DNA from 2 places in the Rathayibacter tritici genome. Region 2 is predicted to be linked to the other one. Evidence: predicted binding sites of a transcription regulator. Region 2 holds the regulator's gene; the other holds the start of a gene.

Region 1 (15,226 bases), 320 kb from region 2:
TGGCGAGGATGAGGCCCGAGCGCGGGCCGGCCAGCGTCTTGTGGACGGTGGTCGTCACGACGTCGGCGTGGGGCACCGGGGAGGGATGCAGGCCTGCGGCCACCAGACCGGCGAAGTGGGCCATGTCGACCCAGAGCTTCGCGCCGACCTCGTCCGCGATGGCGCGGAACGCCTCGAAGTCGAGCTGGCGGGGGTAGGCGGACCAGCCGGCGATGAGCACCTGCGGGCGGACCTCCAGGGCCTTCTCGCGCACCGCGTCCATGTCGATCCGGAAGGTCGTCGGATCGACGCCGTACGCGGTCGCGTTGTAGAGCTTGCCCGAGAAGTTGAGCTTCATGCCGTGAGTCAGATGCCCGCCGTGCGCCAGCTCGAGGCCGAGGATGGTGTCGCCGGGCTGAACCAGAGCGGCGAGTGCCGCCGCGTTGGCGGACGCGCCGGAGTGGGGCTGGACGTTGGCGAACTCGGCGCCGAAAAGCGCCTTGGCCCGGTCGATCGCGAGCTGCTCGGCGACGTCGACGTACTCGCAGCCGCCGTAGTAACGGCGGCCGGGGTAGCCCTCCGCGTACTTGTTCGTCAGGACGGAGCCCTGGGATTCGAGGACCGCGCGCGGCACGAAGTTCTCGCTCGCGATCATCTCGAGGTAGCTGCGCTGGCGATCGAGCTCCTGCTGAAGCACGGCGGCGATCTCGGGGTCGACCACCGAGACGGGCTCGTCGAACGAGGCGGCGACGCCGGGGCGCGCGGAGGCGGGGGATGAGGACACGGACGCTCCTTGGCTGGGAAACGGAAGGGGCCCGGCAGGTCGCGGCGGCGCGACACGGCTCGTTCGGGCGACCCGATCTACGGTATCCGTTCCAGCCCAGGCGTGCGGCGGGAAAAGTGTCCGGGACGCTGCCCCGGAGGAGGTGCCGCTCCCTGATGGTCACCCATCCAAACGCCAGTCGCGGCGCGCCCACTCTAGCAAGCGAGACGGGTGGCGCGGGAGCCGTGCCACCCAGCGACGGCACGTCGCCGCCGTGCGACGATCGCTCGGGCAGCTCCGGCGCGGGGCTGGTGAGGGGGCGTGGCTGTGGGTCTTCGACGCGGCTCCGAGAGCGTCGATGGTCTGGGCGATCCCGAACTGCTCGCGCTCGTGCGCAGCGGACGCACCGACGCCGTCTCCGAGCTGTGGCGCCGTCATTCCGGCGCCGGACGTACGGTCGCCCGTGCCTGGTCGAGCAGCTCGGACCCCGATGACCTGGTCTCGGAGGCGTTCCTTCGCGTGCTGCGGGTGGTCGAGGGCGGAGGCGGCCCCGAGGGCGCCTTCCGCCCTTACTTCTTCACCGCGATCCGCAACGTCGCCGGCTCCTGGGCGCGCCGGAGCCGGCGGGAGCGACCGTTCGACGAGGACGACCATTCCCTCCTCGCTGCCGGCCCGGACCCGGAGGAGCGCGCACTCGCGGCGCTGGAGCGCGATCTCGGCGCCCGCGCATTCCGGGCGCTGCCGGCGCGCTGGCAGGAGGTGCTCTGGTACACGGAGGTCGAGGGCCTGGCTCCCGCCGACGCCGCGCCGCTGCTCGGTCTCCGTCCCAACGCGGTCGCGGCGCTCGGGATGCGCGCGCGGGAGGGCCTGCGGGCGGCCTGGATCCGAGAGCACGTCCTCGACTCCTCCGCAACCGGCGAATGCGAGTGGGTACTGGAGCGAGCGGGGGCGCACGCTCGCGGCAGGCTGCCCGCTCGGGACAGGCTGCGCCTGAACGGCCACCTGACCGAGTGCCTTTCCTGCCGCGAGGCACTGGCCGAAGCCGAGCACGCAAGCCGACGACTCGCGACGGTGCTGCTGCCGCTCGTCGCGGGGTTGAGCGGGGCCGCGGCGTGGGGTGCTGCGGGCGGCGCGTCGGCGTCAAGCGGAGCCTCGGCGTCCGGCGCCAGTGCGCTGCGGAGCGGCGTCCAGGCGTCGCGGGCCGGGAGTGGAGCGGGCGTGGTTGTCACCGTGGCCGTCGTGGCGGGGCTCGCGATCGCAGGAGTCGGCGGGGGCGCAGTGCTGCTGTCCGCAGGGACGGTCCAGTCGGTCGTTGCGTCGGAGGAGGCGCTCCCGCAGGAGGCGCTTCCCCAGGAGGCGCTCCCCCACAAGGAGGACCACGAGACGGGACGCACCCCGAATCCGGAATCGACCCTCGAGGCGGCCACCGCACCCAGCGCGAGCACCGACGGGCAGGAGCCCGAGCGGGTCGCATCGTCCGATGCAGCCGGAGGGACGGACAGCACGCAGAACCGGAGCAGAGCAGTTGAGGCCGACCGGCCCGGCACCGCTCCGCCAGCGGACGCCGAGGCGACGCCGAACAGCAGCTCTTTCGCAGCTGTTTCGGCTCCGCGCACCGGCGATCGCGCACCGCAGGAGGAGACCACGGCCGTCCCCGCTCCCTCCGGCGGACCGGCGCCGGCACCCGTCGCCTCCGAGCGGAACGGCACTGCGACGTCGACAGCGACGCCCGCACCGGGATCGATACCGGCGCCCGCACCCGCACCCGCACCTGCGCCGGACCCGACCCCAGCACCCGCACCCGCACCTGCACCTGCACCTGCACCGGCACCTGCACCCGAACCGGCACCTGCACCGGCACCCGAACCGGCACCTGCGCCGGACCCGACTCCGACGCCCGAACCAGCACCGGAACCGGCACCGGCACCGGCACCGGACCCAGCACCAGCACCGGAGCCGGACCCCGCACCCGCACCCGCACCCGAGACGGCGACCCCTGCGCCCGAGCCGGCGACGACTCCCGCGCCGTCGGCTCCGACTCCGGCTGCTGATGCGCCGACCGCCGCCGCGCCCACTCTCGTGCTCGACACCGACGGCCGGCTCCTCCCCGACGCCGCGGGAACCGCTGAGCCCGGAGCCACGGTCCTCCTCGTCGATGCAGCCGACGACCGCCGCTACGGTGCGGCCACGGCCGACGCCACCGGCCGCTGGACCGCCACCGCCCTACCCCTCCCCCTCGGCAGGACGACCGTACTCGCCCGCTCCGCGTCCGGAGCGAGCGCACCGGCGAGCGTCGATCTGCGCGCACCGACGCTCATCGCTCCGGACTCGGCGAGCGCCGGCGACGTCCGCGTGCTCGTCCTCGCCGACTCGGACGCCGACGGACTGGAGCTCCTGGTCGACGGCGAGCCGGTGCAGGCCCTCGCTCCCGGAGCCCCCGTCCTCACCACGACCATCGACCTACCCGCAGGGACGCACGTGGTGGGCGTCCGATACTCCGCTCCGGGCGGCCGCGTCGGAGCCATCGCCACCAGCGCCGTGACGGTCGAGTGAGCGGCGCGGACCGGCCCACCCGCCCCCGTTATCCTGGGCGGATGCAGCCCGAACCCGCCGCGCCCGCGACCCACCTGCCCGCCCCAGCGGGCACCCCGTCGACGGGCAGCGACGCCGCCTGGGCCGGCGACCGGTCCGCGGGTAACCACTGGACCCTCACCTTCGCGTGCCCGGACCAGCCCGGCATCGTGCACGCCGTGTCCGGAGCCGTCGTCCAGGCCCGCGGCAACATCACCGAGAGCCAGCAGTTCTCGAGTGCCGACACCGGCCGCTTCTTCATGCGCCTGCAGGTGGAGTCGCCGATCACCCGCGAGGAGTTCGCCGCGGCACTACTGCCGATCACCGAGCACTACGGGATGACCTGGCGCCTCGACGTCGTCGGTCGGCCGCTGCGCACCCTCGTGCTTGCCTCCACCGCCGCGCACTGCGTCAACGACCTGCTCTTTCGTCAGCGCGCCGGGCAGCTCGCGGTGGAGATCCCGCTGATCCTGTCCAATCACGGGAGCCTGCGCGACCTCGCCGAGTTCTATGGCGTGCCGTTCGAGTCCCGCCCCGTCGTCTCGCCGCAGACCAAGCGCGAGTTCGAGGCGCGCGTGCTCGCGGTCGTCGAGGAGCACGACGTCGAGCTCGTGGTCCTGGCGCGCTACATGCAGATCCTCTCGCCCGAGCTCTGCGCCAGCCTCGCCGGGCGGGCCATCAACATCCATCACTCGTTCCTGCCGGGCTTCAAGGGCGCCAATCCTTACAAGCAGGCGCACGCCCGCGGAGTCAAGCTGATCGGTGCGACGGCCCACTTCGTCACCAGCGACCTCGACGAAGGGCCGATCATCGAGCAGAACGTGGTGCGCGTGGACCACTCGCACTCGGTGGCGCAGCTCGTCGCGATCGGCCAGGACGAGGAGAGCCGCACGCTCACGCAGGCGGTCAAGTGGTTCACGGAGGATCGGGTACTGCTCGACGGCGCCCGCACGATCATCTTCCGCTGACCTCCGGCCGTTAGCATGGTCGGCGTGAATCGAGCAGGAGCGGACGCCGAGACCAGGGTCGGGCCGAACGCGATCCTCCGCTTCCTCCTGGAGCTCGTCGCCCTGGTGACCTTCGCCATCTGGGGCTTCTCCTCGTGGGACCTGCCGTGGAGCATCGTCGTCGGCCTCGGCGCACCCGTGCTCGCCGCACTGATCTGGGCGCTCTTCCTGTCGCCGCGTGCGGTCCTCGCGATCGACGTCTACGGCCGTTCGCTGATCGAGCTGCTGGTGATGGGCGCCGCCGCGGTGGCGTGGCTGGACCTCGGGCACCCGGTCGTCGCGATCGTGTTCGGCAGCGCGGCGGTCGTCTCCGGTGTCATCGCGGGGCGCCGCTCCCTCTGAGGACCGCGCAGCCCTGGTCGGGAGCAGGGGTCGTCTCGGGCTCTCGCTCGCGCCGCCGCTCCGCCCTCGCCCCCGCACGACGCCCGACACCCGATACAGGACCCACGACGCACAGCGAACGGCCGCCCCCACCGCTCCGGGAGGAGCAGGGGGACGGCCGTTCGCGGCAATCGCGGAGGGCTACTCCGCGGCGGCCACCTCATGCCGCGCCAGGGCACGGCGTCGGAGGCCGATGAGCACAGCACCCGCACCGACGAGGGCGAGAGCAACGGCTCCGAGGAGACCGCCGTCGAAGCCCGTCGATGCAAGGCCGCCACCACCGTGTTCGGGCGCGCCCGGTTCGGTGGGCTCCCCCGGAGCGACGATCGGGCCGACCGCCGGTGGCATCGTCGGCTCCGAGGGGCCCTCGGGCTCCGGAGCGGCGGTCGGCGTCGGAGTGGGCGAGACCGCCTCGGCGACGTCGACGCTCACGAGCGTCGAGAGTCCTGATCCGGCATACACGACGCGGCCGAGGTAGCGGGCCGGGCCGGCCAGGTTCGACCACGAGACGGCGTAGGCCGTCGGCTCGCCCTGCACCGCATCGATCACGGCCGGATCGGTGCTGAGCGATCCGAGTCCGTTCTCCGGAGTGATGACGAAGCTGCGGAAATCGAACGTCGAGGTCGAGGACCCGGGAGCGGTCGAGTAGACATCGGCCTGGACCGTGTACTCGCCCGGGGCGGGGTCGGCGATGTCGACGCGCTCGTCGGCCGTACCGGTCGCCGAGGTGAAGACCTTCTTCGTGCTCAGGCTCGTGACGGTCAGGTCGAGGTCGGCCGTATCGTCGACCGAGTCGAGGTCGAAGCGGGCGAATTCGGCGCCCTCGGGCACCACCACGGTGGTCGTCAGCGACTTCCCCTTGGGGAGGGACGCCGAGTGCCCGTCGGTGGCTGTCGCATCCTCGGCGAGGACGCCCTGCGTGAGGCCGCTCGCAGCCAGCGGCAGCGGACCCGTGATGCCGGGCGCGATCGTCACCGAGCCGGTGCCGGTGGAGCCGGTGCCGGACACCTCGTACGGCGCGTCCAGCAGGACCGGGCGCACCGCGATCGGGCTACGGACGTCGTGCTCCGCGCTCGCCCAGGTCAGATAGCCGGTGGCGAACTGACTGAGCGGTGCCGACCCGGTGGTGAAGGACACCGTGTACTGCGCCGTCTGGCCCGCACCCGTGAAGGAGAGGGTCGAGGGCGAGACGACGGCGTCGACCCCGGCGAGGCCGTCGACCGAGGCGGTGTACGTGCCCGCGCCGGTCGAGGTCACCGTGCGAGTGACGGTCTGCGCGCCCGCCAGGGAACCGATCGCGATCGAGGCCTGGTTGAGGTCGGACGGGTCGATCGCCGTGATGCCGTTGATCGCGTCGTTCGGTGTGAAGGAGTAGCCCGCGCCCTTGAGGTACGCGATCCAGTCCGCCGTCCCGCTGTCGTAGATCAGGCCGGGGTCCAGGAATGCGGCCGGGTCGACGTGTCCGGCACCCTGCGCGAAGACGTCCTTGGACACAGCTCCGGACTGGTCGACGCTGTCATACGCGGAGGTCATCATCGCCGACTTCACCGCGGACGGCGAGGCCTTGGGTGTCGCTCCGAGGATCAGCGCGCCGAGTCCGGCGACGTGCGGCGACGACATCGATGTGCCCGACTCGAACGCGAAGGCGGGGTCATCGCCCTGGGCGTTCAAGCTGTCGGCCAGGATCCCGACGCCGGGCGCCGTGAGGTCGGGCTTGAGCACGTCGGAGCCGTCCGCCTCCGCCGGTCCGCGCGACGAGAAGCCGGCGACCTGAGGGACGGGGATGACAGCGCCGGACGCGTTGCCCTCGGAGAGGTTCACCGTCGCACCGGCGGTGCCGGCGTAGGCGGTGATGGCCTGGTAGGCCTGCGAGTCGATCTGGATGCTCGGGACCGAGTGGTCATCGACGTGCAGAGCGTTCGGGGTCGGGTTGAGCAGCAGCATGCCGATGCCGCCGGCCCGCTCGACCTCGACCGACTTCGACAGGCGCGCGGTGACACCCGCCGTGCAGGCGACTACCTTGCCCTTCACTTTGTCGGGGTCGAGCGTGCCGCTCTCGCAAAGAGTGGGGTTCTCGGTGCCGGGCCGGACGACATCGGCGCTGGTGACCAGCGGTCCGGTGACGTCGTCGTGGACCGAGATGGATCCTCCGACGAACTTCTGGCCGTCACCGAGGGTGGCGGTCGCGGTGTAGGTCGGGATGGAGGATGCGGCGACCGTGGTGTACCAGGGCGACGCGTGGTCGAGGGTGGAGGCGCCCGCACCGGCATTGCCGGCCGAGGCCGCGACGAACACACCCGCGGCGGCGGCGTTGAGGAACGCCTCGTCGATCGTGGTCAGGGTCGAGATGGCCGCGCCGCCGCCGATCGAGAAGTTGATGACATCGACGCCGTCCTTGGTCGCGGCGTCGATGGCGGCGAGGATGCCCGACCCGGAGCAGAAGTCGTCGTCGTTGGGTCCGTTCCAGCAGACCTTGTAGGCGGCGACCTTCGCGGCCGGCGCGACGCCGGAAATCCGCCCGTAGTCGTAGCCGTCGACGCTGGCCTCGACGCCGTTGTTGCCGGCGGCAGTGCTCGCAGTGTGCGAGCCGTGTCCGCCGCCGTCGCGCGGGGAGCGATACTCGGGGTGGTCCTTCGAGCCGACCTTCTCGTCCCCGAGGAACCAGCGGGCGCTGATCAGCTTCTGGTTGCACTCGTCGCCGTTCCACTGCTCGGAGGCGGGAAGCCCCGGCGAGCAGGAGCCGACGAAGGTTCCGCCGTCCGACTTCACGAAGGAGGTGGTGGTGCCGTCCGTCGAGGGGGCCGCTCCGGGCGAGGTCGCCAGGGGCGGGCCCGCGAAGGAGGGGTTCTCGGGTGCGATGCCGGAGTCGATGACGCCGACGACGACGCCTGCGCCCGCCTTGTCGACGCCGCCCAGCTTCTGCCAGACGCCGTTCTCGCCCTCGAGGCCGAGGAAATCGGTCGAGCGCTGCTGTCCGGTGTCGGGCACCGGGATGCCGGCGGCGGTCTCGGCGGGCGGCGCCGTCTGCGCGGCACGATCGAGCTTCAGATTCTCGACCTTGCGGACCTGAGCGACGTCGCGGCGGCTCGCGAGCTCGCCCGCCTGCTCGCCGGAGAGGCTCGCCGAGAAGCCGTTGAGGGCGACGGTGTAGTGGTAGCCGATGGCAGCGTCGACCGCGGAGGCCACATCCTGCTGGCGTTGCTCGAGGTGAGCGGAGTAGTCCTCCACTGGTGCGGAGGCGGCCTGCAGCTGCGCGCCCTCCGCGGGGGCGGTGCGGGCGAAGCGGGCGTCCGTGCCCTGGTAGGTAGCCGCGGAGGGCTCGACCAGGGTGACGACGTAATCGCCGTCATCGAAGCTCTGGCCGGTGGAGAGCCCGCCGACGAGTGATGCGGTTCCGGCGAGAGGGGCGGCGCTGGCGCCGGTGCTGGCGAAGGCCGCCGTCGCGGCGACTCCAAGGACGGCGAAGCCCGCGAGGATGCGCCTTCCAGCGCGGCGGACGGGTGGACGATGGGACAGGTGGATCGGCAAACGATGTCCTTACTCACAGTCGCTGGAAACCGGATCGGTTTCCACGCAGAACCGACCCTACGAACTCAATTGCCCAGCTTTGTTACGAGTAGGTAACGAAGTGACCGATTCGGGGACATCGCAACTTGGCACTCTCCCGGGTGGAGTGCTAAATTTTGTGGTGTTGAGCCGGATCGGCTCAACTCTTGAAACTCTTCGTTGCACGACCGAATGGAGTGATCTCAATGGCTCTCACCTACGACCCCGCCCGCGAACTCGACCGCCTTGCCAGCGCGCTCCTCGGCTCCGGCCAGGGGCCCCGCCGGATGCCGATCGACCTCTACCGCGACGGCGACCACTACGTCCTCACCGCCGACCTGCCCGGCATCGACCCGGGTTCGGTCGACGTCGACGTCGACGGTCAGCTCCTGACCATCCGCGCTCAGCGCACCGTCGCGAGCGCTGACGACGTCACCTGGATCACCCGCGAGCGCCAATCGGCAACGTTCGTCCGCCAGCTGAGCCTCGGCCAGGGCGTCGACACCGAGCGCATCGCGGCGTCCTACGACAACGGCGTGCTCTCGGTGACGATCCCCGTCAGCGAGAAGGCGCGCCCGCGCCGCATCGAAGTCGTCTCGAGCGCCCGCCCCGAGCAGGTGCGGATCGGCGAGGCGAGCGCCGAGTAGCAGACATCATTCGGGGGCCCGTGCGCGTCAGAGCGCGCGGGCCCTCCTCGTGCCCGCAGGCCCTACGCTGGCCGGATGCGCGCCCCATCCTTCGACACCGCTGTCGGTGTCCTGCTCCCCCGTGATCTGCCCGCCGCCGAGGTGCTCGACTACGCCCGCCGCGCCGAGGAGCTCGGGTTCGACGAACTCTGGCTCGTCGAGGACCTCGGCTTCCGCGGCGGTATCGCCCAGGCCGGCGCCGTTCTCGCGGCGACCGAGAGGATCGTCGTCGGCATCGGCATCCTGCCCGCAGCCGTCCGCACCGCTGCCTTCACCGCGATGGAGCTCGGCACCCTCGCCGAACTGTTCCCCGGCCGGATCCACGCCGGCATCGGTCACGGCATGCCGCAGTGGATGCGCGGCATCGGCGTCTGGCCGCAGAGCCCGCTCACTCTGCTCGAGGAGCAGTTCGACGCGATCCGCTCGCTGCTCAGCGGCGAGCGGACCACTCGGTCCGGTCGCTACGTCCACGTGGACGACCTCGCGCTGGAGTCACCGCCCGCTGTGGTGCCACCGCTGCTCGCCGGCGTCCGCGGGCCGAAGTCGCTCGCGCTGGCGGGCCGGATCGCCGACGGGGCCGTCTTGGCCGAGCCCGTCACTCCGGAGTATCTGGCGGTGGCCCGCCACCACCTCGGCACCGCCGGTCGGATCGTCGCCTACTCCGTCGCCGCCGTGGATGACGACCCCGCCGCCGCCCGCGACGCGGTGCGGCCAGGACTGGAGTGGATCGGCGAGCCCGACTGGGCTCCGCACATCGAGCCGCTCCCCTTCGCCGACGAGTTCGCACGGCTGCGCGCGAGAAGCATCGATCGAGCCGCCTTTGTCCGCGACCTGCCCGAGGCCTGGCTGGACCAGCTGTCCGTCGTGGGCGCCCCCGATGACGCCCGGCGACGCATCGCCCAGCTGCACGATGCGGGAGCGTCGAGCGTGGTGCTGATGCCGTCCGGTCCGGATCCGCTGCGCGCGATGCAGCAGCTCGCCCGAGCACTCTGAGGTGCCCGCGCCCCGAGACCTGACTGCGGCGACGTGCCCGGCTCGCTGGATCCGTGCGAGCCGGGCACTCTCGTGAGAACCGGCGGTCAGGCCGACATGCGCACCTTCAGGTTCTCGTCGAGGGTCGCGAGGAACTCCTCGGTCGTCTGCCAGCCCTGCTCGGGGCCGACGAGCAGGGCGAGGTCCTTCGTCATCTTTCCGGACTCGACCGTCGTGATGACCACGTCCTCGAGCGTGAGCGAGAAGTCGATGAGCTCCTGGTTGCCGTCCAGCGTGCCGCGGTGCGCGAGGCCGCGCGTCCAGGCGTAGATCGAGGCGATCGGGTTGGTCGAGGTGGGCTTTCCCGCCTGGTGCTGGCGATAGTGGCGCGTGACCGTGCCGTGCGCCGCCTCCGCCTCGACGACGCTTCCGTCGGGAGTGGAGAGCACCGAGGTCATCAGGCCGAGCGATCCGAAGCCCTGGGCGACGGTGTCGGACTGGACGTCGCCGTCGTAGTTCTTGCAGGCCCAGACGTAGCCGCCCTCCCACTTCATGGCCGAGGCGACCATGTCGTCGATGAGGCGGTGCTCGTACGTGAGACCGGCGGCGTCGAAGCGCTCCTTGAACTCGGTCTCGAAGATCTCCTCGAAGATGTCCTTGAAGCGCCCGTCGTAGGCCTTGAGGATCGTGTTCTTGGTCGAGAGGTAGACCGGGTAGTTGCGCGAGAGGCCGTAGTTCAGGGACGAGCGAGCGAAGTCGCGGATCGAGGCGTCCTGGTTGTACTGGACCTGCGCGATGCCGTCGTCGGGGGCCTTGTAGACCTCGAACTTCATCGGCTCGGAGCCGTCCTCGGGCGTGAACTCGACGGTGAGCGTGCCCTTGCCCTTGAAGACGAAGTCGGTGGCGCGGTACTGGTCGCCGAATGCGTGGCGCCCGATGATGATCGGCTTGTTCCAGCCCGGAACCAGGCGCGGAATGTTCGAGATGATGATCGGCTCGCGGAAGATCACGCCGCCGAGAATGTTGCGGATCGTGCCGTTGGGCGACTTCCACATCTTCTTCAGGCCGAACTCCTCGACGCGGGCCTCATCGGGCGTGATGGTCGCGCACTTCACGCCGACCCCGTGCTTCTGGATGGCGTGCGCCGCGTCGATCGTGACCTGGTCGTCCGTCTCGTCGCGGTGCTCGATGCCGAGGTCGTAGTACTCGAGGTTCACATCGAGGTACGGGTGGATGAGGGTGTCCTTGATCTTCTGCCAGATGATGCGTGTCATCTCGTCGCCGTCGAGCTCGACGACTGTTCCCTCAACCTTGATCTTGGACATTGCTCTCCCATGATGTCGATGACCCCGCACCTGTGCGGGACGTGCGGCTCTGCACCGCTCCGGATGGCCTCCGCCAGCCTACCCGAGGCTCCAACTGTCTCGATGTCGAGACACTTCTCCGCCATCGGCTCAGGGAACTACATGCGTCGCCCGCCAGGAGGATGCCCCCCATGCGGCCCGCCGCTACAGTGACGGCATGAGTGACCTTCGCTTGGAAGAGCTGTCCGCCTCGAACATCTCCGCCGTGAACGGGCTGAGCCTCAAACCCGGCCAGGAGCAGTTCATCGCGCCGGTCTCCTACTCCGCCGCCGCCGCTGTGATCGACCCCGGCGCCTCCTGGCAACGCGCCGTGATGGACGGCGACGAGCTGGTCGGCTTCATCCACGCGCACTTCGATCCGGAGGCGGCGGAGGAGTTCCGCAGCTGCATCTGGCGCATCAACATCGACGCCGCGAAGCAGGGCCGCGGCGTCGGCACGTTCGCCGTCCGCGCCACCGCCGAGGAGGCCCGCGCCCGCGGCTTCGGCACCCTCACCGTGATCTGGGAGTCGGGCGAGGACGGCCCGGAGCAGTTCTTCCGCTGGATCGGCTTCGAGGTGGTCGGCGAGACGCAGTACGGCGAGAACATCGGGGCGCTGACGCTCTGAGTGATCAGGTCGACGCAGATCGGCCGGAGTTCATCGCGGCAGTTCTGGGCGTCGTCGAGTCGATCCCGCCCGGGCACGTGATGGCGTACGGCGAGATCGCCGCGGTGCTCGGCAGTCGAGCGGCGCGGGTCGTCGGCATGGTGATGGCGCACTACGGCTCGGACGTCGCATGGTGGCGTGTCGTGCGCTCGGGCGGTGCGCCACCACGAGGACACGAGGAGCGGGCTCGCCACGAGTACGAGCGCGAGGGCACGCCTCTGGTCGTCACTCCGGGCGGCTACCGCGTCGACATGCGCGCCGGCCGCTGGCGTCCCTGACTCGTCCGGCACGCGGGGCCGCCGCCCGCCGCCGTCCGCCGCCGTCCGCTGTGCAGGGGACCGTCCGATGTGCAGGAAACCGTCCGATCCGCAGCAAGCCGTCCGATTCGCAGGAAGCCGTCCGATCCGCAGGAAACCGTCCGATTCGCAGGGGATCCGCCTCTCGTCGGCTCATTCTCGCGGCAGGATCGCCCTCTTCACGAGGATCCCCTGCACATCGCACGCGTCCCTGCACATCGCACGCACGCACGTCAGCGCGCCGCGCCTCACACGAGGGAGTCGCGCCAGGCCGCGTGCAGGGTGGCGAAGCGGCCGTCGCCGGCGATGAGCGCCTCCGGAGCGCCGTCCTCGACGATGCGGCCGTGCTCCATCACCAGCACGCGGTCGGCGATCGCGACCGTCGAGAGGCGGTGCGCGATGATCACCGCGGTGCGGTCGGCCAGCAGCGTCTGGAGCCCCTGCTGCACCAGGCGCTCGCTCGGGATGTCGAGCGATGAGGTCGCTTCGTCGAGGATCAGCACGGCGGGATCCGCCAAGAACGCGCGCGCGAACGAGATCAGCTGCCGCTGCCCCGCCGAGACGCGGCCCCCTCGCTTGTTCACGTCCGTGTCGTAGCCGTCCGGTAGCGCCTGGATGAACTCGTGCGCGCCCACAGCCTGCGCCGCGCGCACGATCTCGTCGTAGGACGCGGTCGGCCGACCGATCGCGATGTTGTCGGCGACCGACCCGGAGAAGAGGTACGCCTCCTGCGTCACCATCACGATCGCGCGCCGCAGGTCCTTCGGATGCAGCTGCCGCAGATCCACGCCGTCGAGGGTCACCACGCCGTCGCTCGGGTCGTAGAAGCGCGAGATCAGCTTGGCGAGCGTCGTCTTGCCGGCACCCGTCGATCCGACAAGCGCGATGGTCTGCCCCGCGGGGATGTCGAGATCGAAGCGCGGCAGCACCTCGCGGTCGGCGGTGTAGGCGAAGCGGACGCCCTCGAAGCCGAGCCTGCCGCGCGCCTGGCGCAGATCGATCGGGCGGGTCGGATCCGGGACGCTCGGCTCCTCGGCCAGCACGCCCGAGATCTTCTCGAGCGCGGCCGCCGCCGATTGGTAGGAGTTGTAGAACATCGCCATCTCCTGCACCGGGTCGAAGAAGCGCCGGGTGTAGAGCAGGACCGCCAGCAGCGCGCCGATCTCGAGCCCGCCGTCGAGCACGCGGACGCCGCCGATGAACAACACCACGGCGACCGTGATGTTGCCGATCAGCACGAGCCCGGGATCGAAGGTGCCGAAGACGCCGAAGACGCGCTTGTATGCGAGCCGGTACTGCTCGACGACTCCCCCGAACACCGTCTCGTTGCGCTTCTGAGTACGGAACGTCTGCACCGCGCGGATGCCGGTCATCGACTCCACGAACTGCACGATCAGCCGCGACGAGGCGACTCGGGTGCCGCGGAACAGCGCCTGCGAGCGCTTCTGGAACCAGCGGGTCAGCAGCGCGAGCGGTACGAGGGCGCAGGCGAGCACGATGCCGCTCACTCCGTCGAGCGAGACGAGCGCGATCGCGACGAAGCCCATGTAGAGCGCGCCCTGCACCAACTGGTTGATTCCGGAGTCGAGCAGCTCACGGATGGAGTCCAGGTCGCTGGTCTGCCGCGAGATGATTCGGCCGGAGGTGTAGTTCTCGTGGAACTCCAGGCTCAGCTTCTGCGTGTGCAGGAAGACGCGCTTGCGCAGGTCGATCAGGATCGCTTGGCTGACCCGCGCCGACAGCACCGTGTACCAGGCGACCAGGAGCGCGCCGATCAGCCCGGTCAGGATGTAGGCGCCGACGGTCACGGCCAGCGGAACGGCGTTCCCCGCGAGCACCGCGGGCAAGCCGTTGTCGATGCCCGCGGCGATCAGCGCTGGACCCGCGACCTGCGCCGCCGTCGCGACGACCACGACGACCGCCGTCAGCACCAGTCTGAGCCGCAGCGGCCGCAGCAGCGACCCGAGGAGCCGCAGCGAACGTCGGCGCAGCGACGCCGACTCCGCGCGCGAGAGGTCGTCGCGCTCCTCGGAGGAACCGAGCGTGCTCATGATCGCGTCTCCTGGCGGGTCGTCGCGGGGCGGGAGCCGATGCGCTCGATCCCCGCGGGCCGGGTCAGCTCGTCCTCCTCGAGGCTCGAAATGACGAAGCGGTAGTGCGGGCTGCTCGCGAGCAGCTCGCTGTGGGTGCCGACCGCGGTGATGCGCCCCTCTTCGATCAGCGCCACACGGTCGGCGAGCGCCACCGTCGACGGACGGTGCGCGACGATGATCGCGGTGGTGTCGCCGAGCACCCGGCGCAGGCCCGCCTCGACCCGCGCCTCCGTGTCGACGTCGAGCGCCGAGAGCGGGTCGTCGAGCACGAGCACGGCCGGGCGGGCGGCGACGGCCCGGGCGAGGGCCAGGCGCTGGCGCTGGCCGCCGGAGAGACTCATCCCCTCCTCGCCGACCGTCGTGTCCAGGCCGTCGGGGAGCCGGTGCACGAAGTCCGCCTGCGCGATCTCGAGCGCCTCGAGCAGCTCCTCCTCGCTCGCCTCGGGGCGGCCGAGCAGGACGTTCTCGCGCACGCTGGTGGAGAAGAGCGTCGCGTCCTCGAACGCCATGCCGATGTGCGTGCGCAGCTCCTCCCGCCGGAGCCGGCGGATGTCTACTCCGTCGAGCTCGATCGCTCCGCCGGTCACGTCGTAGAGCCGCGGGAGCAGCGCGGTGAGCGTGGTCTTCCCGGAGCCGGTGATGCCGACCAGCGCCATCGTCTCGCCGGGCTCCACCTCGAGGTCGACCCCGTCGAGCAGATCCCGGTAGCGCTCGGGCGCGTCCTGGTAGCGGAAGTGGACGTCGCGGAAGCGCACGCGACCGCGCGGGTCGGCGATCGTCTCGGGCTCCTCCGGGTCGGTGATCGTGTTCCGGCTGTCCATGACCTCGAAGTAGCGGTCGACAGCAGTGCGGGTGTCGAAGGTCATCGAGAGCAGGAACCCGATCGACTCGACCGGCCAGCGCAGTACGGTCGCGGTGGCGA
Region 2 (15,226 bases):
GGACGTCGCCGACGAGAAGAGCCTGACCCCGGCTGTTGTCGCGCTGCGCTCGCACGTCTTCGACGCGCTCGACGCCGAGATCGAGCGCGCCCGCTCCCGCGGCGACGAGGACGGCCGCACAGAGCAGGCCCTCCGCCACCTCGCGGGCGTCCTGCTGCACACCCCCAGCGTCCGGGCCCGCGACTACGCGCGAGCCGGGGCTCAGGAGGCGTACCTCACCGGACTCGAGGCGCTGTTCGGCATCGAGGTCCCGGCCGAGCCCGCCGCCACCGCCCGCCCCGACTCGGGTGCGGCCACCGCGTGAGCCTGCGACTCCCGTTCAACGCGTAACCGCTACGCACCCCTCCTCTCCGCTGCCCTCCCGCCTCCCCGCCCTCCCCGCGAGATGCCACTTATGAGGCCGACACGCCGCTACGGCGCGTCACAAGTGGCATCTCGCCCAGCGCGTTAGGCGCCGCGTAGACCAGCGAACAGGTACGCCTCCAGCTCGGTGAGCGGGATGCGCTCCTGCTTCATCGTGTCGCGGTCACGGACAGTCACGGCGTCGTCCTCGAGGGAGTCGAAATCGACGGTCACGCAGTACGGGGTGCCGATCTCGTCCTGGCGGCGGTAGCGGCGGCCGATCGCTCCGGAGTCGTCGAAGTCGACGTTCCAGAGCTGGCGCAGCTGGTCGGCGACGCGGCGGGCGAGCGGCGAGAGGGCCTCGTTGCGCGAGAGCGGAAGGACGGCGACCTTCACCGGCGCCAGGCGCGGGTCGAGGTGCAGCACGGTGCGCGTCTCGACCTTGCCCTTGGCGTTCGGCGGCAGCTCCTGCTCCTCGTAGGCGTCGACGAGGAACGCCATCAGGGCGCGGGTCAGGCCGAACGACGGCTCGATCACGAACGGCACGTAGCGCTCGTTCTTGTTCTGGTCGAAGAACGAGAGGTCTTTGCCCGAGTGCTCGATGTGCGTCTTCAGGTCGTAGTCGGTGCGATTCGCGACTCCCATCAGCTCGCCCCACTCGCCCGAGGCGAAGCTGAAGCGGTACTCGATGTCGACAGTGCGCTTGGAGTAGTGGGACAGCTTGTCCTTGGGGTGCTCGTACTGACGGATGTTCTCGGGGTTCATCCCGAGGCCGACGAACCAGTCCCAGGCGAGCTGCATCCAGGTCTCCTGCCACTCCTCGTCGGTGCCGGGCTCGACGAAGAACTCGAGCTCCATCTGCTCGAACTCGCGGGTACGGAAGATGAAGTTTCCCGGCGTGATCTCGTTGCGGAACGCCTTGCCGATCTGGCCGATGCCGAACGGCGGCTTCCGCCGGGCGCTCTGCAGCACGTTCGCGAAGTTGGTGAAGATGCCCTGCGCGGTCTCGGGGCGGAGGTAGTGCAGTCCGGACTCGTCGTCGACGACGCCTAGGTAGGTCTTCATCAATCCCGAGAACTGCTTGATCTCGGTCCACTGACCGACCTTGTCTGGGTGCTCCGGATCGGGGATGTCATCGAGGCCGTTCGCGGGCGGGTGGCCGTTGACCTCCTCGTACTTCTCGAAGAGGTGGTCGGCGCGGTACCGCTTGTGGGTGATCAGCGACTCCGTCAGCGGGTCCGAGAAGACGCCGACATGGCCGGAGGCGTGCCAGATCGCCGTGGGCAGGATGACCGCGGAGTCGAGGCCGACCACATCGCCACGACCCTGCACGAAGGTCTTCCACCACTGGCGCTTGATGTTCTCCTTGAACTCCACGCCGAGCGGCCCGTAGTCCCACGCGGAGCGGGTGCCCCCGTAGATCTCACCCGAGGGGAAGACGAATCCCCTGTGCTGCGCGAGGGTGATGACTGTGTCGAGGGTGGTGGGTTCTGCCACGGGTTGCTCCTCAGCTGTTCGGGCGCACGGGGCCCCGGCGCGCGCCGGCTGCGCGCGTCCTTCTGGTGTGCCCCCATGCTAGCCGCGGGCTCGCGGCGCCGGCCCGCCCGTGACGGGCATGATGAACGGATGAGCGCTCTCCCGCCGATCGTCGTGTCCGCTGTCGCCGTCGTGCGCGAGCGGCGCGTCCTCATGGTCACCGCTCGCGGCCGCGACGTCCTCTATCTCCCCGGCGGCAAGGTCGACGAGGGCGAGAGTGCGATCGACGCGGCGGCGCGGGAGACCCGCGAGGAGCTCGGCGCCGACGCGCTCGGGCTCGAGCCGCTGTTCACCGTTCGCACCCAGGCGCACGGCGAGCCGGAGGGGGGCGACGTGCACATGAGTGTCTTCGCCGCCCAGCTCGATCGCGAGGCGCGCCCGAGCGGCGAGATCGACTCGCTGCACTGGGTCGACAGCTCCGACGCTGATCGCTGCCCGCCCGCCGGGGTCGAGACTCTCCGGCTGCTTCGCGCCCTGGGCCTGGTGAACTGACGCAGTCGGCTCCGCGTCGAGTGCGGGGCGGCTACCCTCGTGGCGTGGAGACGAGACGACGAGCGCGGGACCGGACGACGGCGCAGGAGCCGGGCCGGCTCGAGGCGGTGCGCCTGGAGGCCGCGGTGCCGATCCTGCGGATCTTCTCGGTCGCCAAGGCGGGCGAGTTCTACGTCGACTACCTCGGCTTCGAGGTGGATTGGGAGCACCGTGCCTCGCTCGACGCGCCCCTCTACCTCCAGGTCTCGCGCTCGGGTCTGCGCCTGCACCTCAGCGAGCATCACCGCGACGGCAGCCCGGGTGCGGCCGTGCACGTCGCGCTCCGCGGTGTCCGCGAGCTGCACGCCGAGCTCGATGCGAAGGCCTACCCGTACCTCAACCCCCGCATCACCCGCACGCCGTTCGGCTTCGCACTCGAGGTGATCGACCCGTTCGGCAACCAGCTCCGCTTCGCCGAGCCGGTCCCGGTGCCGCAGGCGACCTGAGCGGAGGCCCTCCGGCCGGTGACACGACGCGAACGCCAACTGGTCAACCATTCATCGCCCGTCCATGCGCTTCGGAGTCGGATCCCCTACCGTGGGAACAATGGTTTCACGGGGGACGATCGAACGGCCGGTCACGGCAGGGGCAGCGACACGGCGACGTCGACCGCGGCCCCTCTTTCTCGACGCCGCTCCGCTGGCGACGGGCCTGCTCGGCTCGCTCTCCATCCTCTTCGGTTCACTCGGCGTGGGCTACCTCCCGGCCGACTCGCCGATCCGCGACTGGCCTGTCGTCGCGTCGATCCGCGCCACCGGCTGGCTGACGGAGTGGAGTGCCGCCCTTGTGGTCGGCGGCGGGATGCTGCTGCTGATCGCCTGGCTGCGCCTGCGCTCAGTCGCACTCGCCGCCGGACCCGGCTCCGTCCGCACGATCCTGGTCGCCGCCCTCGCCTGGGCCGCACCGCTGCTGGTCACGGTACCGCTGTTCAGCCACGACATGTTCTCCTACGTCGCGCAGGGCCGCCTGATGACGCAGGGGATCGACCCTTACACGAACGGCGTCGCGACCCTGCCCGGCTGGTTCAGCCTCGGCGTCGATCCGCTCTGGGCGGACACCCCCACGCCGTACGGGCCGTTGTACCTCCTGGTCGAACGCACCGCTGTGCAGCTCGCGGGCTACGGCTCGCCCGAGCTCTCCATCGCGATGCTCCGCGCCGTCTCGGCAGCGGGAGTGGTCGTGATGGCGGTCTACGCACTGCGCCTGGCGCGCCTGCGCGGCCTCTCCGTGTCGCTCACGGCATGGACACTTGTCGCCAATCCGCTCACGCTGGTGCTGTTCATCGTCGCGGGTCACAACGACTCCGTGATGCTGGCGCTCATTCTCGCCTCGCTCTACTACGCGCAGACCGACCGCCGCATCGCTGCCGTCGTGCTGATGGCCGGCGCGATCGCGATCAAGCCGATCGCTGTCCTCGCCCTGCCCGTGCTCGCGCTGCTGTGGCTGCGTCACGACGCGACCTGGCGTGAGCGCGCCCGCGGCTGGCTGTGGACCGGCGCCGGGGCGCTGGGCCTCGTAGTCGCGGTGGGGCTGCTCGCGGGTGTCGGAGTCGGCTGGGTCGCGGCGATGGTCGTGCCCGGTTCGATTTTGCACTGGTACGCGCCGATGTCGTTCGTCACGGTCGCCCTCTCCCGCACCGTCGAGTTCACGGGCCACGACCCTGCCGCGGCCATCGCCGTGGCGAAGGTCCTCGCGCTGGGCCTCGCCGGTCTGATCGCCGCGCGCCTGATGCTCTCGCGCCGGTCGATCGATCCGCTCGCCCGCCTGTCCGGAGCGCTTCTGGCATTCGTGACGGCCTCGACGGCCGTCCACCCGTGGTACGTCCTATGGATATTGCCGATCGCTGCACTCGCGCGGCCCTGGCGCGGCGCTCACGTGCACCTGGCGGTGTACGCGTCGATCTTCCTGATGTGCGTCACGCTGGCGGAGCCGGTCGATGGCGGGGGCGGCACGATGGACCAGATCCCGGGTCGAGTGGCCACTATCGCCGCGATCGCCGTAGTAGGGATGTACACCCTCCTCGGCTACACCGACGAGGAGCGCGTCGAAGGCCCGCCCCTGGCACGCGCCCTGCCGTTCGGCTCCGAGCTCCTCGCGCGCTTCAGCGGTGGCCGCCTGGGCGACGCCCGGCTCGCCAGCACGCGCACGCGCGACTAGAGCCCCGCGCGACCAGAACCCGCTCGCGCTCAGGAGTCGTCGCGCTGGCGAGGGGTGCGGCGATCGATGGCCGCTTGCGCCGCGGCGGCGGTCGAGTCCGCAGAGCCGACGGGTCCGCCCGGGCCCGCGAGCACGCTCGAGAGCGACGACAGCCAGCCGACGTCATCACGTCGACCATTCAGCGCCGTCGTGAACAGCGGTAGCTCGCTGCGTGTGGCGTGGATCGCGTAGGACTCGCGGGTGAAGCCGTTGTCGGGGACAACCGGGTCGCGACCACGGGCCGGTGCGGCTTCTGCCGGAGCGGGGTCTCCGTCCGCGGGGTCCGCCTCCAGGGGTTCCACGTCCACGGGTTCCGCCTCCACGGGATCCACGTCCGCGGGTTCCGCCTCCGCGGGATCCGCCTCCACGGGATCCACCTCCGCCGCCTGCTCCTGGGGGGCGTCGCGCTCGTCGCGCGGGTCAGTGCTGTCGTGGTCCACGGTGATCCTCCTGCTCTCCGCTCCTCGCGGCGGAGCGGACGCCGCGGAGTGACGCGGCGCCCGGACAGGCTATCCCTCGTTCAGGGAGTGCGGTCGTCGGTGGCGCCGGATGGCGGCGCGGGGCGCCAGATGACCAGTTCTGTGCGGCGCTGTGCGCGCGTGCCGTGGCGCAGGGTGACCACGTCGCCCTCCAGGCCGGCAGCGAAAACGCGGCGGCCCGGCCGGTTGAGCAGTTCGTCCGCCAGAGCCGTCTCCAGCTCGCGCACCCGCTGGGAGAGCGACTGCACCTGATTCTCGAGCTGCAGGATCCGGGCGATACCCTCGAGCGAGACGCCCTCGGAGGACGCTCGCGCGACCTCGCGCAACTGCACCACGTCGCGCATCGAGTAGCGGCGCGACTTCCCCGCGGTGCGCGTCGGGCTCACAAGCCCGAGGCGGTCGTACTGCCGTAGCGTCTGCGGGTGCATCCCCGCGAGCTCGGCGGCGACGGCGATCGCGAAGACGGGCGTGTTCTCGTCCATGTCCCCTCCTCCTCCGACCGGCCGCGCCGACCAGTGCCTCGACTAGTAGCGGGCCTTCTCCAGGATGTCCTCGCGCGGATCCTCGTCCGGCTCGGCGGCGGCGAAGGCCTCGAGGGCCTCGCGGGCGGCGGCGGACAGATGGCCCGGGACGGCCACCTGGAGCACCGCGAGCAGATCGCCCGTGCCCTTCGAGGTCGTGACTCCGCGGCCCTTGACCCGCAGTACCCGACCGCTCGGCGTGCCCGCGGCGACCCGCAGCTTGACGGGCTCGCCGCCCAGCGTCGGCACCTCGATCGTCGCGCCGAAGACGGCCTCGACGAAGGTGACGGGGACTGTGACCCGCAGGTTCACTCCGTCCCGCTCGAAGACGGGGTGCTTGCGCACCGAGACGGTCAGCACGAGGTCTCCGGGCTCGCCTCCGTCGGGGCTCGGGCGACCCTTGCCACGGACGCGGATCTTCTGCTCGTCGGCCACGCCAGCCGGGATGCGCACCGAGAGGGTGCGCCCGTCGCCGGTCTGCAGCTGCACGGTGTCACCACGCGTGGCGGTGCGGAAGTCGATGGTGGTGCTGGCGGTGACATCGGCGCCCTTCTGCGGGCCGCCATATCCGCGGTAGCCGCCGCTGGGCTGGCCGAAGCGACTGCCTCCGCCGCCGAACATGCCGCCGAGGATGTCCTCGAATCCGGGCGGTGGGCCCTGCTGCGTGCTGTAGGTGTTGCGCCCACCCTGGCCGAACATGCCGCCGAAGACGTCGTCGAATCCTCCGGGCTGGCCGCCGGCGGTGAAGCGCGCCCCGCCGCCCATCGCGCGGATCTGGTCGTATTCTTTGCGCTGATCGGCGTCCGAGAGCACGGTGTACGCCTCGCTGATCTCCTTGAAGCGCGCCTCGGCCTTCGCGTCGCCGGGGTTGGAATCCGGGTGGAACTGGCGGGCGAGCTTGCGGTACGTCTTCTTCAGGTCCGCCGCGGAGACGTCCTTGGACACGCCGAGGACTGTGTAGAAGTCCTTGTCGAACCAATCCTGGCTGGCCATGTGCCTCTTCCTGTGTCGAATGCGGCGAGGGACCCCGCCCGGGGCGGCAGCGTTCTGCCGAGCGGGGCGGGGTCCTCCGCGGTGGTGGTGCGGGTGATCGGGTCAGTCCGCGGGGACGGCCACGACCACCTTGGCGGCCCGCAGCAGCGAGCCTCCGAGGTAGTAGCCCGACTCGACGACGTCCGCGACCGTGGAGGTCTCGGCTCCGGGGGTGGGCTGCTGGAAGATCGCCTCGTGAATGGTCGGGTCGAACAGGTCCCCCGCGGCGCCGGTCTTCACCAGGCCGAGCTTCTCCACTCCGCCGCGCAACTTCTGCGCGATGGCCGTGAACGGGCCGCCCTCGGCGAGGTCGCCGTGTTTCTCGGCGCGGTCGAGGTCGTCAAGCACGGGGAGGATGACCTTCACCGCGTCGCCGATCGCCCGCTCCTTGTCGACCTGGCGGTTCGACTCGGTGCGCTTGCGGTAGTTCGCGTACTCGGCGGTGACCCGCTGAAGGTCGGCGAGGTGCTCCGCGGCGAGCGTCTCGGCGCTGGACTGACCGGAGAGGAAGGAGAGGTCGGCGTCCGAGAGGCTGGTCTCGACGTCCGGCCCTTCGGCCTCGATGAGGCCCTCCTGGTCTTGCGCGTCCTGCGCCGCCTCGGCTCCCGCCTCGCCGCCAGTGACCGACTGCTCCTCGGGGAGGTCGCGGGGCTCGTCCTGGGGCTCGTTCTCGGGGTGGCTCTGGGCTGCCATGACTACTTCTTGTCCTTCGGCTCGTCCTCGTCGATGACCTCGGCGTCGACGATGTCCTCGTCGGCCTTCTTGTCACCGTCGGCCGGAGCGTCCGCGGGGGCGCTCTGCGCAGCCTGGTCCTGGGAGTAGATCGCCTGACCGATCTTGGTCTGCGAGGCGTTGAGCGCGTCGAACGCGGTCTTGACGGCCGCGTCGTCGTCGCCGGCGAGCGCGGTCTTCAGCGCGTCGACATCGCCCTGCACCTCGGACGTGACGTCCTCCGGCAGCTTCTCCTCGTTGTCCTTGATCAGCTTGTCGATCGAGTACGCGAGGGTCTCGGCGTTGTTGCGGATCTCGGCGGCCTCACGGCGGGCCTTGTCCTCGGCAGCGTGCTCCTCGGCCTCGCGGACCATGCGGTCGATGTCGTCCTTGGGCAGCGAGGAGCCGCCCGTGATCGTCATCGACTGCTCCTTGCCGGTGCCCTTGTCCTTCGCGGACACGTGCACGATGCCGTTGGCGTCGATGTCGAAGGTGACCTCGACCTGCGGGATACCGCGCGGGGCCGGCGCGATCCCGGTCAGCTCGAAGGTGCCCAGGTTCTTGTTGTCGCGGGTGAACTCGCGCTCGCCCTGGAAGACCTGGATGGCGACGGACGGCTGGTTGTCGTCGGCCGTGGTGAAGGTCTCGGAGCGCTTGGTCGGGATCGCTGTGTTGCGCTCGATGAGCTTGGTCATGATTCCGCCCTTGGTCTCGATGCCCAGCGAGAGCGGAGTCACGTCGATCAGAAGGACGTCCTTGCGCTCTCCCTTGAGGACACCGGCCTGCAGCGCGGCGCCCACGGCAACGACCTCGTCCGGGTTGACGCCCTTGTTCGGCTCCTTGCCGCCGGTGAGCTTCTTCACGAGCTCGGCCACGGCCGGCATGCGGGTCGAGCCGCCGACGAGGACGACGTGCGCGATGTCCTCGACCTTGACGCCCGCCTCGGCAATGACGTCGGTGAAGGGCTTGCGAGTGCGCTCGATCAGGTCGCTGGTGAGCTCCTCGAACTTGGCGCGGGTGAGCGTCTCGTCGAGGTTCGCCGGGCCGTTCTCGGTGAGCGAGAGGTAGGGCAGCTGGATGCTGGTCGAGGTGCTCGAGGACAGCTCCTTCTTCGCCTGCTCCGCGGCCTCCTTGAGGCGCTGACGAGCGATCTTGTCCTTGGAGACGTCGACGCCGGTCGAGTCCTTGAAGCGCTTGACCAGGTGGTCGACGACGCGCTGATCCCAGTCATCGCCGCCGAGACGGTTGTCGCCGGAGGTCGCGCGGACCTGGATGGTGGAGAAGTCGTCGTCCTTGCCCACCTCGAGGAGGGAGACGTCGAACGTCCCGCCGCCGAGGTCGAAGACGAGGATGAGCTCGTCCTCCTTGCCCTTGTCCAGGCCGTAGGCGAGGGCGGCCGCGGTGGGCTCGTTGATGATGCGCAGAACGTTGAGGCCCGCGATCTCGCCGGCGTCTTTCGTCGCCTGGCGCTCGGCGTCATTGAAGTAGGCCGGGACGGTGATGACCGCGTCACTCACCTTGTCGCCGAGGTACTGCTCCGCATCGCGCTTGAGCTTGCCCAGGATGCGGGCCGAGATCTCCTGCGGCGTGTACTTCTTCTCCTCCACGCCGAACGTCCAGTCCGTGCCCATGTGGCGCTTGACCGAGGCGATGGTGCGGTCGACGTTGGTGACGGCCTGGCGCTTCGCGGTCTCACCGACCAGCACCTCGCCGTCCTTGGTGAACGCCACGACCGACGGGGTGGTGCGGAAGCCCTCGGCGTTGGCGATGACGGTGGGCTCGCCTCCCTCGAGGACGGCCACGACAGAGTTGGTGGTTCCCAGGTCGATGCCTACGGCACGGGACATATGCGTTGTTCTCCTTCGCGATCGGCGTCGCTCAGGCGACGGCCGATCAAGTCACGGGTGGTGGGGAGTCCTCTGCGGGAGTTGAGTCCCGCACGCTCAAGTTTAGCCATCCTCGCCCGAGCGTCAAGTTCACCCTCACGAACCTGAGCCTGGAGAACTCAACTTCGACCGCAACCCGGCCCCTCCTCCCCGTCCCGCAACCCGGCCCCCTCCTCCCCGTCCTCGCGATCACCGCGCGACCGGCGCCCGGAGCACGCCGTGAGCGCGGTAGTTCGCGAGTTCCACGTCGTCGAGCCCGTACTGATCGAGTTCGAGCAGATGCCGGCGCAGCGAGAGGGTCGGGAACGGGAAGGGCCGCCGGGACAACTGCTCATCGACCTGGTCGAGGTGGTTGAGGTAGATGTGGCAGTCGCCGGCGCTCCACACCAGCTCGCCGACCGTGAGCGCGCAGTGGTCGGCGATCAGGTGAGTGAGGAGGGCGTAGCTGGCGAGATTGAACGGCACGCCGAGGAACAGATCGGCGCTGCGCTGGTAGACGTGACAGGAGAGGCGGTCATCGTCGACGTAGAACTGGAAAAGGACATGGCAGGGCGCCAGAGCCATGTCGTCGATCTCGCCGACGTTCCACGCCGAGACCACGATCCTCCTCGAGCTCGGATCGAAACGGATCTGTTCGACGGCCCGAGCGATCTGATCGATCGACTCCCCCGTCTTCGTCCCCCATCGTCGCCACTGCGCACCGTAGATCGGCCCGAGGTCTCCGCTCTCATCGGCCCACTCGTCCCAGATCGACACACCCCGTTCCCGCAGCCAGCCGACATTCGTCTCGCCGCGCAGGAACCAGAACAGCTCCTGCGCAATGGACGGGAAGTGCACCCGCTTGGTCGTCACCAGCGGAAAGCCTGAGCCAAGGTCGTAGCGCAGGTGCCGACCGAAGACGCTGAGGGTTCCGGTGCCGGTGCGGTCCGACCGGCGACTGCCGTTGAGCCGGACGTCGCGCAGGAGCCATTCGTAGGACGACGACACGTGCAGCCCTTCCAGTGCTGTCGAGGTGGAACGTCCGCGTCACGGCGAGCGGAGCGCGGCAGAGGGATCAACCGGAGAAGTCGATGACGATCTTCATCTCCGACGTCATACGGTACTCGGCGAAAATCGTCCGCAGCCCCTCGAAATCGGCGAACGGATGGACGCGAGTGACGAGCGAGTCGACGTCCACGACTCCGGAGGTGATCGCCGCGAGTGCCGTGCGGATGACGACGGCGCTGCGATGCATCGGGAAAGCGCGGACATCGAAGGGGACGGACACGATCCTGATGCCCTTGGCCAGCACGAGCCAGGTGTCGAACTTCTGCAACTCCTGTGACGCACCGTAGAGGACGTACCGCCCATTCGGGCGCAGGCGCCGCATGGCCTGACGTCGAGGATCGTGCTCGTCGTCGTCGACGCGGATCGTCGGGAGGCCGTCGAAGACGTAGTCGAAGTGGTCGTCGGGGATCTCGGTGAGCTCGCCGGGCGTGACCGCACGGTCGGCGAAGATCGCGGCCGCCTGCGCATTCCGGGCGGGATTCTGATCGAGGACCACGACCTCACTGACCGCGAACGTCTTCTGGAGGATGCTCCCGGCGATGATGCCGATCGGTCCGGCACCCAGAATCAGCACCCGGTCACCCACGGCCGGCGGATTGCCGAGGATGGAGCGGAGCACTCCCGTCGTCGGCTCGATCAGGGACGCGCCGATGTCCGGCAGTGAGGACGGGACCACGACCGCCGCGGCGCGCCGGTCGTCGACGAAGGACCGCTCGGCCGGGAAGGGATCCGTCTTGCGCTCGCCCGCGAAGACGGGCCGCACGCTGCGGTACTCGGCGAGCCCGTCGAAGTCCGTCTGACCCCAGTACACGAGGCGGTCCCCGACGCGGACAGTCTCGGCCGCGGCGATCTCCGGTCCCACATCGATGACGTCGCCCACGTACTCGTGGCCGAGGACGACGGGATAGTCGTCGGGGAAGAGGTGCCCCTCGAAGAAGGAGACGTCGGTGGAGCAGAGCGAGACAGCGCGGGTGCGCAGGAGGACTCCGTCGGACGGGGTCGACGGGATCGGTCGAGTGGACGAGCGGAGGTCGCCGGGACCGGCGAGTTCGACGACCTGCATCCGATCGGTGCCGACGAGGGGAGGGCGTCGGTCATCGAGCGCGGGACGGGAGAGGGTGAGTGCCATGATTCCTTCTTGGTTTTCTCGGGTGGAGTGGTGTGGGTCGGGATGGTGTCGGGCCCGGGTGCTCACGGGCCCGGGTGCTCACCTCGCGCGCCCGGTGGCCCAGCGGCGCATCAGCGGCCGCTCGAGTCCGTAGTACAGAGCGGCCGCGGAGGCCGCGGAGGTCAGCGCCGCCACTGCGAGCAGGAGCAGCGACTCCCCTGGCCCCGAGGAACGGGCAGCGCCGGAGAGGAGAACGAGCACGGGCTGGTGGATGAGGTAGAACGCGAAGGACCACTCCCCGAGCCGCCGCCACCAGGGCGAACCGTCTCCGCGCGGTCCGCGGGCGTCGTGCGCGGCCAACGCCGCGATCAGCCACAGACACGGGAGGACGATGACCGCCTTCTGCGACCAGAGCGCGGGCAGGAACAGCGCGCCGATGTACGCGAGCACCAGAACCACCGCCGGGAGCGCGCGCGACGCGGGCCGGAACCAGCCGTCCCGCACCGCGATCGCCGCGCAGATCCCGAGGACGAACTCCGGCAGCCTCCCCACCGGGAGAACGTAGAGGAGCCAGTACTGGACACTCCGCACGGAGGAGTCGTGCGCCATCGGCTCGCCGATCGGAAGCAGCTGCGCGAGGAGCACGGTGCCGACGATCACGAGGAGCGCCAGGCCGGCGACAGCCAGGACGACCCGGCGGGGCGGGCGTCCCACGATCGCTCGCGCGGCGAGCGGGAACAGCACGTAGAAGAGCGCCTCGACGCAGAGCGACCAGCCCGGCGCATCGAGGCCGAAGTAGACAGCGGGGTCGGGCGACCACGCCTGCGTCATCAGGAGGTAGCCCGGCAGCAGGTGCGCGGCGCCCGGGCTCACGAGGAGCGCCACGACACCGCAGACCCAGTACACCGGGAGGATCTTGACGAAGCGCCGTCTCCAAAAGCCCGCGGCTGTATCGTCGGGCCGCACCGACCAGGCGATGACGAAGCCGCTGAGCAGGAAGAAGAAGCTCACCCCGGCCGCCCCGATGTGCTCCGCGACCCGCCAGAGTGGATCCGCGATCTCTGGTGAACCGCCGAGGAACGGCGCTTGCGGGAGTGCCGCGTGGAAGACGAACACAGCCAGCGCGGCGGGGAAGCGAGCGGCAGTGAGCGACGGGAGCCGCGCCGCACGGGACACGGCACCCGTGCCCGACGCGACGCCGGCCCTCGGTGACTGCGGCTGGGCATCGATCGCGCTCATCACCGCCTCTCGTCGTCGGAGAGATCAGGCGCAGAGCAGGGAGACGCCGATGGCCGTTCCCTTGCCTTGGAAGTAGGCGAGCTGGACCAGAAGCTCGGCGAGCGGCTCGATGTACCGGGCATTCCCGAGCGGACCCGCGTCGACCGCGTCGAAGCCCAGAGAGACGAGGAACCCGAGCACCTGCGCCTTGGCGTCCTCGTCGTCCCCCGCCACCGGCACGAACAGCGAGCCGGCCTCGAAGGACGCCGGGTCGTGGTTGGGAGCGAGCACGGCGTTGAGCGCCTTGACGACCTTGGACCGACCCAGGTGCGCCGCGATCTGCTCACCACCGGAGGTGCTGAAGCCGACGGTGAGGCGAGCGAAGTCCGCGGAGAGCGGGTTGGTGGCGTCGAGAACGGTCTTCCCGGCGAGTGCTGCGACCTGCTCCGGCGCGAGCTCGAGGGCCGCCTCGTACGGCAGCGCGAGGACCACCAGATCCGCTCCCGCCAGCGCTGCGACCGACTCCTCTTTCGGTGTCTTCCGCGTGACCTGCTGGACGTCGTTGCCGCTGCGACGCGCCGCGCGTGCCAGCGCACCCCCGACGTTTCCGTCTCCGATGATCGCTACAACACTCATAGATTGAACTCCCGTTCTCGTGACTGACTGGAACGTCACGATCATGGAGTCGCATCGCGCCGCGATCGAGACCTGATCCGCGAAGTGAGCTATCGTCGCAGCCGAACGGTCGGCGCTGGACGATCGCGGAGAGGGGCGGGATGTCGCTGGAACTGCGTCAGCTCCGGATCTTCGTGACCGTCGCCGACGAGCTGCATTTCGGCCGCGCCGCCGCGCACCTGCGGCTCCCGCCGTCGGTGGTCAGCGAGCAGATCAAGCGCCTGGAGCAGTTGATCGGAGTCGAGCTGTTCGATCGCAGCCGTCGGGCGATCAGCCTCACCGCCGCCGGGAGCGAGCTGGTGGCTCCGGGGCGCGCCCTGCTGCACGACGCCGAATCCTTCGTCGGGACTGCGCGGGCGAACGAGCACCCGGGTCGCGTCCTGCGCCTGGGTATCGGTCTCGGCATGGGGCGCCGGCTCGCCTTCATCCTGCGCCTGTTGGCGAGCGCCGGTCACTCCGTGCGGACCGTCTCCGTGCCGCCGGCGGAACGCTGCGCTCTCCTCACCGCAGGCGAACTCGACGCCGCGTTCATCCGCGGGCGCGTGCGCCGCGGCCCGCTGATCGCGCATCACGTCTGGGACGACGAACTCGTCGCCGCGCTGCCCGAGCACCATCCCCTCGCCACTCAGGAGTCTGTGCAGCTCGCCGACCTGGCCCAGTCCCCCGCCGCGCTCGTCCCGCGGGAGGAGAACCCGGCGCTGCACGACATCCTCTCCGGCGGCTTAGCTGCGCTCGGCCTCAGCGTCGAAGTCGGCATGCGCTTCAGCACCGTTGAGGCGACCTTCGCCGAACTGGTGGCTCACCCCACGGCGATGTGGACGCCGGTGTTCGCCGCGTACGAGACCGAGCACGTCTACGAGGGCATCTCGATCGCGGCGATCCAGCCCCGCCTGACGCTCCCGGCGTTCCTCGCCGTGCACCCCCGATCGATGGGGCGGTTGCAGTTCGTGATCGATGCGAGCAGGAAGAGTGGCGCCGGGGCGCTGCAGCAGTCTCCGCGCTGAGCGGGACCCGCCCTCCCGGCGCTTCCGGGCGTTCACCTCCTCCCCTTACGGTGGGGCCATGACGACGCGCACCGGCCGCTGGCCCGTCCTCGCCTGGGGCCTGTGGGACTGGGGCGGCTCGGCCTTCAACGCCGTCGTGACGACCTTCGTCTTCACCGTCTACCTCACCACCGACGGGCTCTTCGGCACGCCGAGCGGAGTCTCCGCCGCGCTGGGCTGGTCGCTCGCGGCCGCAGGAGTGGTCGTCGCCGTCATCGCCCCGATCACCGGCCGGCGAGCCGACCTCGGCGGCCGCCGCCGACTCTGGCTGGGGGTCCACTCGGGAGTCGTCGTTCTCTGCATCCTGCTGATGTTCTTCGTCCGCCCCGAGCCGGCCTTCCTCTGGCTGGGGCTCGGACTGCTCGCGGTCGGCACGGTCTTCTTCGAGTTCGCGAGCGTCAACTACAACGCGATGCTCACCCAGATCTCGACGCGGGCGAGCATCGGCCGCGTCTCCGGGTTCGGCTGGGGTCTGGGCTACGTGGGCGGCATCGTGCTGCTGCTGATCGTCTACGTCGGCTTCATCGCTCCCGAGGTCGGCCTCTTCGGAGTGACCGGCGACGACGGCCTCGACGTGCGGGTCTCACTCTTGCTCGCCGGTGTCTGGTTCGCGGCCTTCGCCCTGCCCGTCCTCTTCGCGGTTCCGGAGGCGCCCGCGCGCGCGGGCCGGTGGGAGCGGGTCGGGGTGATCGCCTCCTACCGGGCGCTGTTCGCGCAGGTCGCGGCTCTCTGGCGCGAGAGCCGCAGCACCGTGACCTTCCTCATCGCCAGCGCGGTGTTCCGCGACGGGCTCACCGGCGTCTTCACCTTCGGCGGCGTGCTGGCACAGGGCACCTTCGGCTTCAGCGCCGGCGAGGTGATCCTGTTCGCGATCGCGGCGAACCTCGTGGCCGGAGTGGCG

The links. Region 2 encodes HspR, which represses chaperone genes until heat shock. Its sites were predicted from a motif close to AAGTTGAGTCNNNNNGACTCAACTT; they were not measured.
Region 1: A6122_RS03550 (Hsp20/alpha crystallin family protein) is a predicted target of HspR. The motif match lies at 8,390-8,414, and genes of this name have one in related genera.

What each region holds. Positions count from the first base shown of each region.
Region 1 is NZ_CP015515.1:748,008-763,233, reverse strand. It holds gene glyA (serine hydroxymethyltransferase) at 1-763, opposite strand, end outside; ZMP/ZTP riboswitch at 851-955, opposite strand; gene A6122_RS17500 (sigma-70 family RNA polymerase sigma factor) at 1,070-3,295, shown strand; gene purU (formyltetrahydrofolate deformylase) at 3,337-4,281, shown strand; gene A6122_RS03560 (YrdB family protein) at 4,306-4,662, shown strand; gene A6122_RS03555 (S8 family serine peptidase) at 4,843-8,229, opposite strand; gene A6122_RS03550 (Hsp20/alpha crystallin family protein) at 8,454-8,894, shown strand; gene A6122_RS03545 (LLM class flavin-dependent oxidoreductase) at 8,970-9,926, shown strand; gene A6122_RS03540 (NADP-dependent isocitrate dehydrogenase) at 10,013-11,230, opposite strand; gene A6122_RS03535 (GNAT family N-acetyltransferase) at 11,427-11,876, shown strand; gene A6122_RS03530 (MGMT family protein) at 11,771-12,193, shown strand; gene A6122_RS03525 (ABC transporter ATP-binding protein) at 12,460-14,262, opposite strand; gene A6122_RS03520 (ABC transporter ATP-binding protein) at 14,259-15,226, opposite strand, start outside.
Region 2 is NZ_CP015515.1:426,394-441,619, reverse strand. It holds gene A6122_RS02020 (glutamyl-tRNA reductase) at 1-304, shown strand, start outside; gene A6122_RS02015 (glycine--tRNA ligase) at 448-1,839, opposite strand; gene A6122_RS02010 (NUDIX hydrolase) at 1,969-2,370, shown strand; gene A6122_RS02005 (glyoxalase superfamily protein) at 2,415-2,855, shown strand; gene mptB (polyprenol phosphomannose-dependent alpha 1,6 mannosyltransferase MptB) at 2,956-4,566, shown strand; gene A6122_RS01995 (hypothetical protein) at 4,596-5,045, opposite strand; gene A6122_RS01990 (heat shock protein transcriptional repressor HspR) at 5,126-5,566, opposite strand; gene A6122_RS01985 (DnaJ C-terminal domain-containing protein) at 5,609-6,598, opposite strand; gene A6122_RS01980 (nucleotide exchange factor GrpE) at 6,701-7,330, opposite strand; gene dnaK (molecular chaperone DnaK) at 7,333-9,195, opposite strand; gene A6122_RS01970 (thymidylate synthase) at 9,424-10,227, opposite strand; gene A6122_RS01965 (zinc-dependent alcohol dehydrogenase) at 10,289-11,410, opposite strand; gene A6122_RS01960 (acyltransferase family protein) at 11,489-12,628, opposite strand; gene A6122_RS01955 (NADPH-dependent F420 reductase) at 12,653-13,243, opposite strand; gene A6122_RS01950 (LysR family transcriptional regulator) at 13,384-14,286, shown strand; gene A6122_RS01945 (MFS transporter) at 14,345-15,226, shown strand, end outside.